Regions from separate parts of the Kitasatospora griseola genome, predicted to be linked through region 2. Evidence: riboswitches for the same ligand, from Rfam matches in the RefSeq annotation. Region 2 holds a riboswitch; each other region holds the start of a gene.
What was found. A riboswitch is a leader RNA that binds a small molecule or an ion and turns the genes downstream of it on or off. The one in region 2 is predicted to bind cyclic di-AMP.
Positions count from the first base shown of each region.

Region 1: it holds a riboswitch for cyclic di-AMP, as region 2 does, so the genes downstream of both, ACI1MP_RS16250 (transglycosylase family protein) here and ACI1MP_RS17960 (M23 family metallopeptidase) in region 2, are expected to answer to the same signal.
Region 3: it holds a riboswitch for cyclic di-AMP, as region 2 does, so the genes downstream of both, ACI1MP_RS35735 (transglycosylase family protein) here and ACI1MP_RS17960 (M23 family metallopeptidase) in region 2, are expected to answer to the same signal.

Region 1 is NZ_CP173360.1:3,631,381-3,634,585, forward strand. Features, by position in the region: gene eno (phosphopyruvate hydratase) at 1-955, opposite strand, end outside; gene ACI1MP_RS16250 (transglycosylase family protein) at 1,181-1,879, opposite strand; cyclic di-AMP (ydaO/yuaA leader) riboswitch at 1,883-2,066, opposite strand; gene ACI1MP_RS16255 (cytochrome P450) at 2,318-3,205, opposite strand, start outside.
Region 2 is NZ_CP173360.1:4,004,464-4,007,668, forward strand. Features, by position in the region: gene ACI1MP_RS17950 (hypothetical protein) at 1-373, shown strand, start outside; gene ACI1MP_RS17955 (DUF3995 domain-containing protein) at 489-980, shown strand; gene ACI1MP_RS17960 (M23 family metallopeptidase) at 990-1,757, opposite strand; cyclic di-AMP (ydaO/yuaA leader) riboswitch at 1,768-1,931, opposite strand; gene ACI1MP_RS17965 (YiaA/YiaB family inner membrane protein) at 2,148-2,438, shown strand; gene ACI1MP_RS17970 (alpha/beta fold hydrolase) at 2,559-3,205, shown strand, end outside.
Region 3 is NZ_CP173360.1:8,035,064-8,038,268, forward strand. Features, by position in the region: gene ACI1MP_RS35735 (transglycosylase family protein) at 99-1,325, opposite strand; cyclic di-AMP (ydaO/yuaA leader) riboswitch at 1,329-1,497, opposite strand; gene ACI1MP_RS35740 (MFS transporter) at 2,023-3,205, shown strand, end outside.

The sequences.
Region 1 (3,205 bases), 370 kb from region 2:
GCTCCGGGTTGGTGACGAACAGGTCGTCGCCGACCAGCTGGACCTTGTCGCCCAGCTTGTCGGTGATGGCCTTCCAGCCGTCCCAGTCGGACTCGTCCAGCGGGTCCTCGATGGAGACCAGCGGGTAGGCGGCGACCAGCTCGGCGTAGTACTCGACCAGCTCGGCGGCCGACAGGGCCTTGCCCTCGAACTGGTAGGCGCCGTCCTTGTAGAACTCGGAGGCGGCGACGTCCAGGGCGAGCGCGACGTCCTTGCCCGGGGTGTAGCCGGCCTTCTTGATGGCCTCGGTGATCAGGTCGAGGGCCTCGCGGTTGGAGTCCAGGTTCGGGGCGAAGCCGCCCTCGTCGCCCAGGCCGGTGGAGAGCCCGCGCTCCTTCAGCACGCCCTTGAGGGTGTGGTAGACCTCGACGCCCCAGCGGACGGCCTCGGAGAAGGACTCCGCGCCGATCGGGGCGATCATGAACTCCTGGATGTCGACGTTGGAGTCCGCGTGCGAGCCGCCGTTGAGGATGTTCATCATCGGGACCGGCAGCACGTGGGCGTTCGGGCCGCCCAGGTAGCGGAACAGCGGCAGGTCGCTGGCCTCGGACGCGGCGTGCGCGACGGCGAGCGAGACGCCGAGGATGGCGTTGGCGCCGAGCGAGGACTTGTCCGGGGTGGCGTCCAGGTCGAGCATGGCCTGGTCGATCAGGCGCTGCTCGGTGGCGTCGTAGCCGACCAGCTCCGGGCCGATCTGCTCGATGACGGCGAGGACGGCCTTCTCGACGCCCTTGCCGAAGTAGCGGTTCTTGTCGCCGTCGCGGAGCTCCAGCGCCTCGAAGGCGCCGGTGGAGGCGCCCGACGGGACAGCCGCGCGACCGGTGCTGCCGTCGTCGAGACCGACCTCGACCTCGACCGTGGGGTTGCCGCGGGAGTCGAGGATCTCACGGGCTACGACGACATCAATGGACGGCACGAGGCATCTCCTAGCGGAAGCGGATGTGTGGTCGTTACGCCCAGAGCCTAGCCGCAGACATGCCTGCGGCCACGCCCGGCCGGGCCCCGTCTCACCGTGTGGCCCGGCTACTCACTGGTAGTTCACCTGTTTGCCCGCCACCGGGCCGTTCCGGACGGCGCGAACTGCTCGGCGCGCGCCCGGAACGGACGGAGCGTCAGCCCGGCCGGCCGACGCTCCGCGGCGTCACATCGAGAGGACCTGCCCGGGGACGATCAGGTCGGGGTTGCCGCCGATCACGTCGCGGTTCGCCTGGAACAGCTGCTCCCAGCCACCGGACAGGTTCCGCGCGGCGGCGATGCCGGACAGCGTGTCACCGCTCTGCACGGTGTACTTCCCGGCGGCCTGCGAGGTGGTGGCCGGCTTCGGGGACTTGTGGCCCTGCTGCGGCTGCTGCGCCTTCGGGGTCTGCTGCTGCTGGGACTTCGGCGTCTTGGTCGACTGCTGCTGCTGCGTGGCCGGGCGCTGCTGCGAGCGGGAGGCGGTGTCCTGGGAGCCGCTGCCGCCGCCCTTGGTCAGGCCGGCCTTGCCCGAGCAGACCGGCCAGGCGCCGGGGCCCTGGGAGGCGAGCACCCGCTCGGCCACCGCGATCTGCTGGGAGCGGGAGGCCTGGTCGGCGCGGGACGCGTACTCGCTGCCGCCGTAGGCGCGCCAGGTGGAGGAGGAGAACTGCAGGCCGCCGTAGTACCCGTTGCCGGTGTTGATGGCCCAGTTGCCGCCGCTCTCGCACTGGGCGACGCGGTCCCAGGTGTCGGCGGGCGCGGCGGCCGCTCCGGTGGCGGACAGCAGGGGCAGGGCCAGGCCCACGGACGCCACGCCTGCGGCGGCGACGACCTTCTCGGCCTTGGTACTACGGCGGTGACGGCCGGAACCGGTGAACAGCATGGGACTTCCTCTCCGCACGCCTGCGAGGTGAGCTGTCGGGTTCGGACCGGGAGGCTGGCCCGGCCGCCGGGGAGCGGGGACGCGACTGCGTCCGCTCCCGGGCGGCTTCACCCCAAGCCGTCGGAACTGCTACGGCGTTCACACCTGGGTCCCCCGCTCCTGTCCGAATTCCTGGTCGGTGTCCCGAGGGCGCGGTGGACAGGACTCGGCGTGCCGCGTTCGGGGCCCACGGCTGCGGGCAGATCGGAGAGTAAGCAGAGCTGATGAGCAATCACAAGCTCATATCACCGGTATCACGCCGAAATTACGGACCTTCACATCTCGTGCACAAACCGTCCATGTATGTCCGCATTCGCCCGTCCGGGGGCGCACGCGCGCCCCCGGCACGACAGTTGGCGATCCCGCGCGGGAGCAGGTCGGCCGCGGTCGAAACCGGGGTCAGCGGGGCGTGAAGGAGACCGGGAGCTCCCGCAGCCCGCGCATGATCAGCCCGCCCCGCCAACGGAGTTCGGCCGGATCGGCGGCGAGCTGGAGGTCCGGCAGCCGTGTCAGCAGTGTGCCTATCGCGCGCTGCCCTTCGAGCCGGGCGAGCGGCGCGCCGATGCAGTAGTGGATCCCGTGCCCGAAACCGAGGTGCGGATTGTCCGCCCGGGCCAGGTCCAGGGTGTTCTCGTCGGAGAACCGGGTCGGGTCGCGGTCCGCCGCGGCCAGCACCACCAGCACCGGATCGCCCACCGGGATGTCCACCCCTCCGATGGTCAGCGGCCGGGTGGCGAACCGCCAGGTCGCCAGCTCCACCGGGCCGTCGTAGCGCAGCAGTTCCTCGATGCCGGTCTCCAGCAGGCCCGACTCGCCGCGGGCCAGCGAGTCCTGGAGCAGGGTGCGCTGGCCGGGGTTGCGAAGCAGGGCGAAAAGTCCGTTTCCGACCAGGTTGATGGTGGTTTCGAACCCCGCGAAGAGCAGAATGAAGGCCATCGCCGCGGCCTCGTTCTCGGTCAGGTGCTCGCCGTGGTCACCGGCCCGGATCAGGCCGGAGATCAGGTCGTCGCCGAGGTCGGCCCGCTTGCGGTGGATCAGGTCGGCCAGGTAGCCGCGGATCTGCTTGACCGCGCGGCCCACTCCCCCGCGCTTACCGCCCGTGTGTCGGATCATCATGCCGGCCCAGTCGCGCAGGTCGTCCTGGTCCTCGGCGGGGACGCCCAGCAGGTCGCAGATCGCGTAGATCGGCAGCGGGAAGGCGAACTCGTGGATCAGGTCGGCCTCGCCGCGCTCCGCGAAGGAGTCGATCAGCCGGTCGGTGAGCTGCTGCACCCGCGGTTCGAACTC
Region 2 (3,205 bases):
CCTCGACCGGGTGCGGGGCTGGCTGGAGGAGTTCCGGGCGCTGGACGTCGAGGAGCGCTTCGCCGCGTACGAGCGGGTGCCGGGCGTGGAGCCGGACGGCGGCTGGGGCCCGGAGCGGGCGCTGCTGGTCGGGGTGTCCACGGACGGCGCGCGCCGGCTGCTGGAGCAGGGCCTGATGCGGCGCAGCTACCGCAACCTGGCGGAGCTGACCGCCCGGGGTCTGCCGATGCCGGACGAACTCGCCGGGGAGTTCGAGGAGTTCGAGGAGGCGGTGGCACAGGCCGCGATCGACCTGTGCGGCGAGTGGACGGTACCGGGGCTGGCCCGGCTGCTGCTGGAGGAGTTCCCGGAGCTGGCCCCCGAGGTGTACTGAGGGCTCCGGCCCGTCGGGTCCGCCGTTCGGAGGACCCGGGGATCGTCCTGATGATCCATCGGCCGTGGCCGTCCGGACGATCCGCGGGGCGGGGCCGCCGGGCCAGGGTGGAGCCATGGACATCGTGACTCCCGCCGGCGCCGCCGCGGCCGGCCTGTGCCCGTCGTTCCGGCGGGTCGCCGCCCTGGCCGCCGCGTTCTGGTCGGCGGGCTTCGCCCTGGTGCACCTGTACTGGCTGCTGGGCGGCCGGGCCGGGCGGCCTGTCGGTGCTGGACAACACGCCGCTGCTGGTGATCGACGTCGTCGCGACACCGCTGTGCGCGGCGGCCGCTGCCCTGGCGCTGGTGCGGCCGTGGGGCGGGCGGCTGCCGGCCCGCAGCTGCTGTGGGCCGCGCGGGGCACGGCGGTGGTGCTGATCGTGCACGCCGCGCCGTCCGTGCCGGACCGGGCGGCGCTGGCGGCCGGTCACCGCTCGGTGGCGGAGCCGGCCGCGACGGCCCGCTTCGCGACACTGCTGTACGAGCCGTTCTTCCTGGCCGGCGGGGTGCTGTTCGGGTGCGCGGTGTTCGGCCGCCGACTCCTGCCGGGAGACGACGGCCGTCGGTGAGCGCGGGAGTTACGGCTGCAGGCCGAGCTGCTGGAGCCAGGGCAGCGGGTCGACCGGGGCGCCGCCGCCGGGGCGGACCTCCAGGTGCAGGTGCGGGCCGGTGACGTTGCCGGTGGCGCCGACCGCGCCGAGCACGGCGCCGGGGGCGACCGGGCCGGAGGCGGTGACGATCCGGGAGAGGTGGCAGTACCAGAGTTCGGTGCCGTCGGGGAGGGTCTGGATGACCCGGTAGCCGTAGGGGCCGGACCAGCCCGCCGAGGTGACGGTGCCTCCGGCGACGGCGGCGACGGGGGTGCCGGTGCGGGCGGCGAAGTCCAGGCCGGTGTGCAGGTGCGCCCAGTGCGAGCCGGCCTGGGCGAAGTGCGCGGTCAGCTGGTAGCCGGCCACCGGCAGGGTGTGCGCGTCCCGTTCGGCCTCGGCCTGCTGGGCGGCGCGCTTGGCCTCGGCGTCCTGGGCGGCGGCGAGCCGGGCGGATTCGTCGGCGGAGGTGCGCTGGCCGTCGGCCTGCTGCTGGATGCGGGCGGCGAGGGCGAGGCCGGGGTCGGCGGCGAGCAGTCCGTCGGAGACCTCGTCGGCGGCGGTGACGGGCACCGGGGCGGCGGCCTGCGCGGGGGCGGCGGCGAGTCCGGTGGCGCTGAGCGCGGCGGTCATCGCGGTGACGCCCAGCAGGGGCGCGCCGGCGCGGGACTGACGGGGCAGCCGGTGCCGGGCGGCTTCCGGCTCGACCGGGTGGTCGAGCAGCTGGGTGCCGGTGCTCTCGGTGTAGGTCGACGCCACGGGGGCGTGCTCCTTCCTTCCCTGCCGCCGACCGGGTTAGCTGACGGGTTCGGAGGTGGAAGGTCTCCTACGGTCGGGCCCAGGGCCGTCCCGATTCACCCCGGTGGAACGTGGTTCCCCGGCTCCTGGGACGCCCCGAAGGGTGTGCCCAAGTGGATTAGGCGTGGCGCACGGTGCCGCATGGTTACGGCGTTGCCGACCGCGCTGCGTTATCAAACGTTAATCCTATGGACCCCATGATTCCAAGCTCCTCCCGGGAGACGGTGAAGATTTCCTGACGCCCTATGGGCGATTTATGACGATTCACCAGGCCGTACCTGACGGATGGTGACCGCACGGTTGAGTATCCGTACTCACGCCCCGCTCCCGGGCCGGCGCGACCCTGATGCCATGACCGCAACCGTGCCGCACCGGACCACCGCCGCCTACTTCCTGCAGGCCGCCGCCTCCTTCGCGCTGGCCGCCATCGCCCTCACCATCGGGATCGCCTACCTGCCGGTGAGCGCCTGGATGCGCGCCTTCCTCGCCGTCGGCGTGCTGTACGTGATCACTTCCGCGTTCACGCTGGCCAAGGTGGTCCGGGACCGCCAGGAGGAGGGCGCGATCACCAGCCGGGTGGACCAGGCCCGGCTGGAGAAGCTGCTCGCCGAGCACGACCCGTTCAAGATGGAGAACATCTGACGACCCGGCCGGCCGCCCCGCTTGACGGCTAAGGCTATTAGCCTTAGCTTTATGGCTATCGGCAGTCGGTCGGGCCTCCAGCGCCCGGCGCACCGCACCCGCCCGCCCAGGAGGCCCACCATGAGCAGCACCCTCGGCACCACCCGGTACCTCGACGTCACCGGCGGCCGGATCGCCTACGACGACACCCCCGGCGACGGCGTCCCGGTGGTCCTGCTGCCCGGCATGCTCGACAAGCGCGCCGCCTACCGGCACCTCGTCCCGCTGCTGACCGCCGCCGGACACCGGGTGATCACCATGGACCTGCGCGGCCTCGGCGAGTCCTCCACCGGCTTCACCGACCACTCCCCCGCCGCGATCGCCGAGGACCTGGTCGCCCTGCTCGACCACCTCGACCTGCGCGGCGCCGTCCTGGCCGGCAGCTCGTACACCGGCGCCACGGTGGTCCGCACGGCCGGACTCGCCCCCGGGCGCACCGCCGGGGTGGTGCTGATCGACGCCTTCATCGAGAACCTCCCGCTGAACGGCTTCCAGAAGGCGATGTTCGGGCTGGCCGCCCCGCTGGTGTCCGCCTTCCCGGGCCTGTGGAGCGCGCTGCAGAAGTTCTACTACCCGACCGAGCGACCCGCCGACTTCGACGCCTACCGGGCCGGCCTCGCCGAGATGCTGCGCGAGCCCGCCCGCAAGGCCGCGCTGCGCGGCTACCTCAAGGGCGACTCCGCGCCGGTCGGCTGGTGCGAGGCCGTCGAGGTCCCCGCGCTGGTGCT
Region 3 (3,205 bases), 4.0 Mb from region 2:
CGACGGCCTCGCCGGGAACTCCGTCGAGGGAGCACCGCGGCGGCCTGCACCGCGCCGGGCCGCCGCCCCGAAGCGACGGTGGCCCGGCCTGGCAGTCCTCAGCCCAGGTTCAGCACCTGGCCCGGCTGGATCAGGTCCGGGTTCTCGCCCAGCACCTGCTTGTTGGCGTTGTAGAGCTCGGTCCAGCCGCCGTCCAGCTCGTGGGTGCGGGCGATCTTCGCCAGCGTGTCACCCGGGCCGACGGTGTACGGCTGGGCGGCCGGGGTGCCGGCCGCCGGGGTGTCGGTGGCCGGCGGGCTGCTGGTGGGCGACGTGGACGTGCTCGGCTGCAGCGCGCCGGCCGCCTGGCTCGGGTCGGTGTTCGGAGCGGTCGGCGAGGTGGTCGGTGCGGGCGACTGGTTGCCGCCGGTTCCGTTTCCGCCTCCGGTCTCGCCCTGGCCCTGGTCCTGACCCTGCCCCTGGCCGTTGCCTGCGCCGTTGTTGCTGTTGCCGTTCTCCGTCCCGTTCCCGTGCCCGTTTCCGTTGCCATTCTGGCCGTCGGAGGGCGTGGTGGGGTTCGGGGTGGGGTTCGGGCTCGGGGCGGTGCTCGGGTCGGTCGGCGGTGCCGGGACGACCGGGGTGGCCGGAGCGGTCGGGGCCTGCGCGTCCGGGGTGGTGGTCGGGGACGGTGCAGCGGTCGGCGGCTGCGGGTGCGTCAGCTGCATGTAGCGCTCGTACAGGCTCTGGTGGCTGGTCCAGAACCAGCCGCCGTTCTTCTGGTACCAGTACACGTGGGACACCGGGTCGTAGCCGGGCAGGCCGGAGAAGACCGGGGCGGCGTTCGGGGCGGCGACGGTGCCGTCCGAGGCGGTGTTGGCAGCTGCCGCGCCGCGGGCACCGCGCAGCGCACCCGACTCGTCCGCCGAGTCGTTGGTGTCCACCACGCCGGGAGCGCTGGCCACGCGCAGGTCCGACGAGTCGGCGCACGAGGCCCACGGCTGCGGGCCCTCGGTGGCCAGGATGCGTTCGGCGACCACGATCTGCTGGCTGCGGGTGGCGCCGTTGGGCAGCTCGGCGTACTGGGTGCCGCCGTAGTCGACCCAGCGCTGGGCGGTGATCTGGAGACCGCCGTACATGCCGTCGCCCGAGTCGAGACTCCAGTTGCCGCCGCTCTCGCAGTCGGCGACCCGGTCCCAGACCGCGCTGGGCGCGGCCTGTGCACCCGTCGCGGTGAGCAGTGGCAGTGCGATGCCGACACCGACGACGCCGGCCGCGGCGATGGCCCGCTCGGCGGCTTTCTCCGCCTGGCTCTGCTTACGGTGACGCCCGGAACCCGTGAAGAGCATGCTCGATCCTCTCCGCACGCCTGCGAGGTGAGCTGTCGGGTTCGGACCCGGAGGGAGGCCCGGCCGCCGTCTGCCGGTCGGAGCCGGTTCGGGCGACTTCACCCCTAGCCGTGGGGGACGGCGACGTACCTGGTTCCCCCGTCCCCGCCCAGGGTTGTGGTGATCGACCCGGCAACGCGGCGGGCAGGGTTCGGCGTTGCCGCGTGCGGGGCCCGGCGGTGCGGGCCGGACCGAGCCTATTCACTCGAACGGAGCAATCACAAGCTCATCGCGCCGGCATCACGGGCGAGTCACGCAGGTCTGGCCGGGTTCGGACGCGGAGCGCCCGGGCGCGGGCGGGGAGGCGTGGCGGCCGTGCGTGGGCGACCGGTTGGCGGGAGTTCGGAGGAGGGGGAGCGGTCTGATCGGGTGGTCGGGGGGTGGGTGGTCGGGGGGTGGGTGATCGGGCAGTCGGGGGTGGGGCGATCGGATGCGAAAGTCTGACCGATCGGTGGGATTGGGAATCGGGTGGAGGGGAAGGCGGGCGTCCGGGCTCCGGTCCCATGAATTTGACTGAACGTCAACTCGCCTGAGAAGCATGGGCAGTTGAGGTGAACCAGAGCATTGCCGACCTTGCGGATAAATCGCGCGACAGCCCGTTCGGGGGCTCCCTACCATCACGGTGATCGCTGTTCCCCGACCCGCTGTGGAGGTGCCCGTGGCTGCGCTGATTCCCGAAGTGCTCCGGGTGGAGCGCCAGTTCGCCCGTCTGTTCGTCGCTCAGTCGCTGTCCGTACTGGGGGACAGGGTGTCGTTCGTGGCGCTGCCGTTCGCAGTGCTGTCGATCGGCGGGTCAGCTGCCGATGTCGGCCTGGTGGCGGCGGCGGGCTTGCTGCCGATGCTGGTGTTCACACTGGCCGGCGGCGTGTGGGCGGACCGGATACCGAGACAGCGGATCATGCTGGTCTCCGATCTGGTGCGGTGCGCGGTCCAGACGGCTGTCGCGGTGCTGCTGCTCACCGGGACGGCCCGGGTCGGGGTGCTGGCGGCGCTGATGGTGGTGTTCGGCGTGGCGGACGCTTTCTTCCTGCCTGCCTCCACGGGGCTGCTGCCGCTGCTGGTGCCCAGTGAACGGCTGGGCGAGGCCAATGCGCTGCGCGGGTTCGTCCACTCGGCGGGGCTGGTGGTCGGCCCGGTGCTGGCCGGTGCGCTGGTTGCCGTCGCCGGCCCCGGCGGCGCACTGCTGGCGGACGCAGCGAGCTTCGCCGCCAGCGCCGCAGTGCTGGCGAGGCTCGGCACGGTGGGCGGGAGGGCCGTCACGGAGCGGGCCGAGCGCCTCGGGTTCCTGGCCGAACTCCGGGTCGGCTGGCAGCAGGTGCGCCAGCGGTCCTGGGTGTGGTCGAGCATGCTCGTGATCGCGGTCTACCACGTGGTGGTGCTGCCCTCGGTGTTCGTGCTCGGTCCGGTGCTGGCGGATCGCGAGTGGGGCGGGGCCGGCGCCTGGGCCGTGGTGGTCACCGCCTTCGGCCTCGGTGCGATCGTCGGCGACGTCTGTGCCTACCGCCTCAAACCGGCCCGTCCGATGGCGGTGGCGGCCGTCGCGATGGTGGTTGCCTCCTGTCAGGCGCTGATCATCGGATCCGGCGCTCCGGTCGTGGTGATCGCTCTGCTGGAGGCGTGCACCGGAGTCGGCGTCTCCCTGTTCTTCGTGCTGTGGGAGACGTCACTCCAGGTGCACATACCCGAGCAGATGCTGTCCCGGGTCAGCTCCTACGACCAGCTGACCGCGGAGGCGCTGATGCCGCTCGGCCTGGTGCTCGCAGGCCCGCTCTCCGACGGGATCGGCGTGCACCGGGCGCTGTTCGGCATGACCGCTCTGGCACTGCCGGCCGGCCTCGTCC